DNA from 2 places in the Micromonospora sp. NPDC047620 genome. Region 2 is predicted to be linked to the other one. Evidence: riboswitches for the same ligand, from Rfam matches in the RefSeq annotation. Region 2 holds a riboswitch; the other holds the start of a gene.
What was found. A riboswitch is a leader RNA that binds a small molecule or an ion and turns the genes downstream of it on or off. The one in region 2 is predicted to bind thiamine pyrophosphate.
Positions count from the first base shown of each region.

Region 1 (3,397 bases), on a different contig from region 2:
GCCGGGGCGGCAGGCCGAGCCGGTCGGCGGTGAGCAGCAGGTCGCCGGCCGGCGCGGTGGCGTGGCGGGGCGGCACGGGCCGGCCGGGCACCCAGACGCCCGCGGCGGCGAGCGCGTCGCCGTGGGCGCCGAAGACGGCCTCAGGCGTGCCGTCCGCGCGGACGCCGCCGGCCGGTTCGAGCACGACCACCCGGTCGACCAGCGGCAGCGCCTCGGCGACCCGGTGCTCGACCAGGATCAGCGTGGTGTCGGCGTCCAGCGCGCCGGCCACCGCCGCGCGGATCAGCGCCGCGCCGGTCGGGTCCAGGTTGGCGGTCGGTTCGTCGAGCAGCAACAGCCCGGGCCGCAGGGCCAGCACCCCGGCCAGGGCGAGGCGTTGCTGCTCGCCGCCGGAGAGGGCCGCGGTGGGCCGGTCCCGGTGGTACGGGAAGCCGACCCGGGCCAGCGCCTCGTCGACGCGGGGCCAGATCTCCTCGGCGGGGACCCCCCGGTTCTCCAGCCCGAACGCCACGTCGTCGCCGCTGCGGGCCATCACGAGCTGGGTTTCCGGGTCCTGGAAGACGATGCCGACCCGTTCCCGGCCCTTGCGGGGGTCGAGCCCGTCGATCTCGACGGTGCCCTCCTGTTCGCCCGAGTCCTCGGGCAGCAACCCGGCCAGCGCGGCGAGCAGGGTGCTCTTGCCGGCGCCCGACGGCCCGAGCAGCAGCACCCGCTCGCCGGCCTCGACGCGCAGGTCCACCCCGCGCACGGCCCACGCCCGACGCCCGGCGTGCCGCCACCCGAACCCCCGCAGTGTCACCGCCCCCACGCCGTCCCCCTTCCGGCCCGCGCGCAGGCGTCGATCATGAGGTTGGCGGCACCCACGGAGATCCACGTCGCCGTCCACCTCATGATCAACCCCGATTCCGGTGGTGCGGGTCAGATGGCGGCGCGTTCGCGGCCGGCGGGGAAGCGGTCCAGGACGCCGGTGCCCGCCAGGGCGCGGGTGAGGGCCCAGCCGCCGGCGCCGGCGACGGCGGCGGCGCTGACGACGGTGAGCAGGGCGTACGGGACCCGGTAGCTGCCGAGCGCGTAGTCGACGTTCCAGACGAAGAAGTCGAACAGCGCCGCGCCGAGGCCGGTCAGCGCACCGGCGAGCAGCGCGGTGGGCAGCCGGAACGAGCGGTACCGGAACGCGGCGAAGGCCACCTCGGCGCCGAGCCCCTGGATGAGGCCCTGGACGATGGTGATGCCGCCCCACTCCGAGCCGAGCAGCGCGGAGACCGTCGCCGCCACCGCCTCGCAGAAGAGCGCCGCGCCGGGCTTGCGGATCACCAGGCCGCCGAGCACGGCCGGGACCAGCCAGACGCCGTACATGATCGCCTGGCCGGCCGGGAAGAACGCGAACGCCGGGTCGACGGCCCGCCACAGCAGGCCCCAGGCCCAGAAGATGACGCCGAACGCCACCGCGATCACCGCGGCGATGACGACGTCGAGTGTGCGCCACCGGGTGGTCGTGTTGTCTCGCATGATTGCTCCCAGTCCTGAACGCGAACCAGGAGAAGACGCACGCCGCGCCCGGTGTGCCCGGACGGCGGCGCGGCTGGAGGTCGACCGAACTCCCTGCGCTGGCATTACCCAGATCAGGTTCGAGGGTCTGCGGGCGGTGCCCGCACTCTCAGCGCTGTGCGCTCCCCTGTCGGATGTGAAGTTGTCGCGCCGACGCTAACACCTTTGAAGATCATCGGGCAAAGTGATCTTTCCGCAGGTCATGAGCGCGTTCGCTCGATCCCGTCGGTTCCGGCCGGTACTCTCAGGCGGCCACTGGCGGAATCGGCGGAGGAAACCACGTGACATCCGAGGTTGACCGCTCCGTGCCGGACGGGCGCGCCCCGGGGGCGGTCGGTGTGGCCGCGCCGGGCGTACCCCCGCACGAGCCGGCGGGCGGCGGCGGGAGCGCCTGGCGGGTCGGGTCGGTCGAGGTGCTCGCGGGCCTGCTGGTCCTGCTGGTCGTCTTCCGTGAGCCGCTCGCCGGGGCCCTGTCCGCGCCCCGGCTGCAGACCTGGACCACCGTCTTCGTCTCGGTCATGGTGCAGGCGGTGCCGTTCCTGGTCTTCGGGGTGCTCCTCTCCGCCGTGATCGCGGTCTTCGTGCCCCGGTCGTTCTGGGCCCGGGCGCTGCCCCGGCACCCCGCGCTCGCGGTGCCCGTGGCGAGCGCGGCCGGCGTGGTGCTGCCCGGCTGCGAGTGCGGGTCCGTGCCGATCGCCGGGTCGCTGATCCGGCGCGGGGTCACCCCGGCCGCCGCGCTGGCCTTCCTGCTCGCCGCCCCGGCCATCAACCCGATCGTGCTCACCGCCACCGCGGTGGCCTTCCCCGACGCCCCGGAGATGGTCCTCGGCCGCGGCGTCGCGAGCCTGGTCGTCGCGATGGTGATGGGGTGGCTGTGGCTGCGCCTCGGCCGGGCCGACTGGATCCGGCTGCCGCGCCGGCCGGAGCTGGACGACGGCCCGCGCGGGCGGGCGTTCTGGGCGGCGGTCCGGCACGACGTCACCCACGCCGGCGGGTTCCTGGTGGTCGGCGCGGCGGCCGCCGCCACCATCAACGTCGTCGTGCCCGAGCGCTGGTTGCAGACGCTCGCCGAGGACCCGGTGCTCTCGGTGCTCGCGCTGGCCGTGCTCGCGGTGCTGCTCTCCCTCTGCTCGGAGGCCGACGCCTTCGTGGCCGCCTCGCTGTCGCAGTTCTCGCTGACCGCCCGACTGGTCTTCCTGGTGGTGGGGCCGATGGTCGACCTCAAGCTCATCGCGATGCAGACCGGCGTCTTCGGCCGCCGGTTCGCGCTGCGGTTCGCCCCGGCCACCTTCGCGGTGGCCGTCGCGGTCGCCGCCGCGACCGGGGCGGTGCTGCGGTGAACCGGCAGGCGCAGGCCGTCGTCCTGCTGCTGCTCGGGGGCGCCGTGGTCCGGGCCAGCCTCACCGACCTCTACCTGCGCTACGTCAAGGAGGGGCTGCGCCCCTTCCTGGTCGCCGCGGGCCTGCTGCTGGTCGTCGCCGCGGTCATGACCCTCTGGTACGAGCTGCGTCCCGCCCTCCGGCGCGACGCCGTGCCCCCGACCGCCGACGGCAAGCACGACCGCGCCCCTGCGCCCCCGACCACCGACGGGGACCACGACCCCGCCGACGGCGAGCACGAGCGCGCCGGCCGGGACGACGCCGCCGACCACGGGCACGGCCACCACGAGCCGCGGATCGGCTGGCTGCTGATCCTGCCGGCGCTGGGTCTGCTCCTGGTCGCCCCGCCCGCCCTCGGCTCGTACGCGGCCGGGCAGGCCGGCACCGCACTCTCCGCCCGGCAACAGCCGTCCGACTACCCGCCCCTGCCCGACGGCGATCCGGCACAGGTCAGCGTGCTCGACTACGCC
Region 1 covers NZ_JBIDDG010000024.1:16,118-19,514, reverse strand. Annotated here, with positions in the region: gene ACGF5C_RS25415 (ABC transporter ATP-binding protein) at 1-808, opposite strand, end outside; gene ACGF5C_RS25410 (ECF transporter S component) at 919-1,509, opposite strand; TPP riboswitch at 1,582-1,687, opposite strand; gene ACGF5C_RS25405 (permease) at 1,887-2,888, shown strand; gene ACGF5C_RS25400 (TIGR03943 family putative permease subunit) at 2,885-3,397, shown strand, end outside.
Region 1: it holds a riboswitch for thiamine pyrophosphate, as region 2 does, so the genes downstream of both, ACGF5C_RS25410 (ECF transporter S component) here and thiE (thiamine phosphate synthase) in region 2, are expected to answer to the same signal.

Region 2 (3,397 bases):
CGGGCGGTGGTCGACGCCGCGCTGGACGCCGGGATCAATTTCTTCGACACCGCCGACATCTACGGCGAGCCGCAGGGCGGCTCCGAGGAACTGCTGGGCCAGGCGCTCAAGGGCCGCCGCGACGACGTGGTGGTGGCCACCAAGTTCGGCATGGACATGCACGGCCTCAACGGCCCCGACTTCGGCGCACGGGGCGCGCGGCGCTACATCGCCCGCGCCGTGGAGGCATCACTGCGCCGGCTCGGCACCGACCACATCGACCTGTACCAGATGCACGAGCCCGACCCGGGCACCCCGATCGACGAGACCCTCGCCGCGCTGGACGACCTGGTCCGCGCCGGCAAGGTCCGCTACCTGGGCAACTCCAACTTCGCCGGGTGGCAGATCGCCGACGCGGACTGGGTGGCGTCGTCCAACGGCCGGTCCCGGTTCATCAGCGCGCAGAACCACTACAGCCTGCTGGAACGCTCCGCCGAGGCCGAGGTGGTGCCGGCCTGCGAGCGGTTCGGCCTCGGGCTGCTGCCGTTCTTCCCGCTGGCCAACGGCCTGCTGACCGGCAAGTACAAGCGCGACCAGGCCCCGCCCGCCGGCAGCCGCCTCGCCGGAGGCGGCCGGTACGCCCAGCGCCTCGCCGCCGCCGACTGGGACACGATCGAGGCGATCGAGGCGTACGCGAACGAGCGGGGGCTGTCGATGCTCCAGGTGGCCATCGGCGGGCTGGCCGCCCTGCCGGCGGTGACCTCGGTGATCGCCGGCGCCACCACGCCCGAGCAGGTGCGCTCCAACGCGGAGGCGGGCGCCTGGCAGCCCACCGACGAGGACCTCGACGCCCTCCGCGCCATCCTCTGAGCCACGTCGACACCGCCCCGGCACCCCGTAACGGTGCCGGGGCGGTGTCGACGTCCACCCGTCCCCGCGCGCCCGCCCAGGCCCGGGTCGCCACGGGTGGAACACCACGCACGTCTCCGACACCGGGAGGCAGCCCTGGTGTTCCACCCGCTCCCGTCACCCTTCCCGCGCGCCCGTCCCGGCCGGCCGGGACGGGCGGCTGTCCCATGGGCCTGCCGGGCGGCGCACCAGAGCCGATGGTCGGCTGCGCGCAGGGCGTCCCGGTGCACGTACACGTCGGGAAGCAGGCGTTGCCAGGTCGGACCGCGCAGCATGGCGCGGGTCAGCAGCCCCTGCGCGATCGCGGCGCTGCCGCGGAACGGCAGGAAGGCGAGCCGGGGCGGGACCCGGGCGGGGGAGGGCATCCGGACAGCATCGCGTGACGGGTCGGTCACGCGTCGCCCCGGTCGTCGGCTTCGGACGGTCGGTGTGAAATCCGCGTCCCGCCCTTGGCGGATCCGGCGATCCGTCGTACGGTGACACGCGCAAGTGACCCACGGGAGCCCGGTGCACCGGGCTGAGAGGGGGGCTGAGAGCCCCCGACCGTCGAACCTGATCCGGGTAATGCCGGCGCAGGGAGGAGTGTTGCCGTGCCGTCCCTGGGGCGACTGCATCTGATCACCGACACCCGACCCGGGCGGGATCCGCTGGCTGTGCTGCGGGCCGCCCTTCCGGTGGCCCGCGCCGAGCTGGTCGTGCAGGTCCGCGTCACCGACGACGCCACCGACCGGGAGGCGTACGACCTGGCCCGCCGGGTGGTCGCGCTCTGCGCGCCGTACGACGTCTCCTGTCTCGTCAACGACCGGCTGCACGTGGCGCTGGCGGTGGGCGCCGCCGGCGGGCACGTCGGCGCGGCGGACCTGCCGGTCGGGGCGGCCCGCCGGGTGCTCGGCGCGACCGCCGTGCTCGGGGCCACCGCCCGCGAGCCGGGGACGGCCGCCGAGGCGGTCGCCGCCGGGGCCAGCTACCTGGGCGTGGGCCCCTGCCACGCCACGAGCACCAAGAGTGGCCTGCCGGCACCGATCGGTCCGGCCGGGGTGCGCGCCGTCACCGCCGCCGTGGACGTGCCGGTGGTCGCGATCGGCGGGGTGACCGCCGCGAACGCGCCCGCGCTGCTGGCCGCCGGGGCGTACGGGGTGGCGGTGGTGGGGGCCCTGTCCGGGGCGGCCGATCCGGCCCGGGCGACGGCGGAGCTGCTGGGAGCGCTGGGGTGCTGAGCCGGCCGGACGTCGCCGTGGTGGGGGCGGGACCGGTCGGGTTGGGCATCGCGTGGCGCTGCGCGGCGCGCGGGCTCCGCGTCGTCGTCCACGATCCCGCCCCGGGCTCCGGCGCGTCGCACGTCGCCGCCGGGATGCTCGCCCCGGTCGCCGAGGCGTACTTCGGCGAGCACGAGCTGACCGGGCTGCTGACCGCCTCCGCCGCCCGCTGGCCGGCCTTCGCCGCCGAGCTGACCGCCGCCACCGGCGCGGACGTCGGCTACCGCACCGAGGGCACGCTGATGGTCGGGCTCACCGCCGACGACCTGGCCGAGGCGCGGCGGCTGTGGGCGTACCAGCAGGGCCTCGGACTGCCGGTGACGCCGCTGCGCCCCTCGGCGCTGCGGGACCGCGAGCCGGCGTTGGCGCCCCGGGTGCGCGGCGGCGCGCTCGCCGCCACCGACCACCAGGTCGACCCGCGCCGGCTGGTGCCGGCGCTGCGCGCGGCCGCCGAACGGGCCGGTGCCACGCTGGTGCCCGCCGCCGTGCGCCGGCTGTCCGACGTGGACGCGCGCGTCACGGTGGTGGCGGCCGGCTGCGGGGCGGCGGCCCTGACCGGGCTGCCGGTGCGGCCGGTGAAGGGCCAGGTGCTGCGGCTCCGCGCGCCCGGCGGCGGCGCGCCGGGCTTCCGGCACGTCATCCGGGGGTACGCCGACGGCGAGCACGTCTATCTCGTGCCCCGCGACAGCGGGGAGGTGGTGGTGGGCGCGACCGTCGAGGAGCGCGCCGACACCGACGTCTCCGCCGGGGCGGTGCTGCGCCTGCTCCGCGCCGCCGTCGACCTGCTGCCGGAGCTGGCCGAGTACGACCTCGTCGAGACCCTCGCCGGCCTGCGCCCCGGCACCCCGGACAACGCCCCGATCCTCGGCCCGCTGCCCGGCCGGCCGGGCGTGCTCGTCGCGACCGGGCACCACCGGCACGGCATCGTGCTCACCCCCGTCACCGCCGACCTGGTCGCCGACCTGGTCGTCACCGGTACGGCGGACCCGCTGCTCGCCCCCTTCACCCCGCACCGGTTCGCGCCGGCCGCCACCGCCGATCCGGCCGCCACCGCCGATCCGGCTGTCACCGCCGGTCAGGCCGGCAGCGCCGGGCCGGTGGTCCGGGCCGCCGACGACCGGTCCGGCGCCTTCGCACCCGAGGAGGAGCACACGTGGAACTGACGGTGAACGGCGCCGGGCGCAGCCTGCCCGGCGGCTCGACCGTGGCGGACCTGGTCCGCGCGGTCACCGACCAGCAGCGCGGCTTGGCCG
Region 2 covers NZ_JBIDDG010000002.1:269,684-273,080, reverse strand. Annotated here, with positions in the region: gene ACGF5C_RS03560 (aldo/keto reductase) at 1-849, shown strand, start outside; TPP riboswitch at 1,376-1,484, shown strand; gene thiE (thiamine phosphate synthase) at 1,479-2,105, shown strand; gene thiO (glycine oxidase ThiO) at 2,099-3,307, shown strand; gene thiS (sulfur carrier protein ThiS) at 3,298-3,397, shown strand, end outside.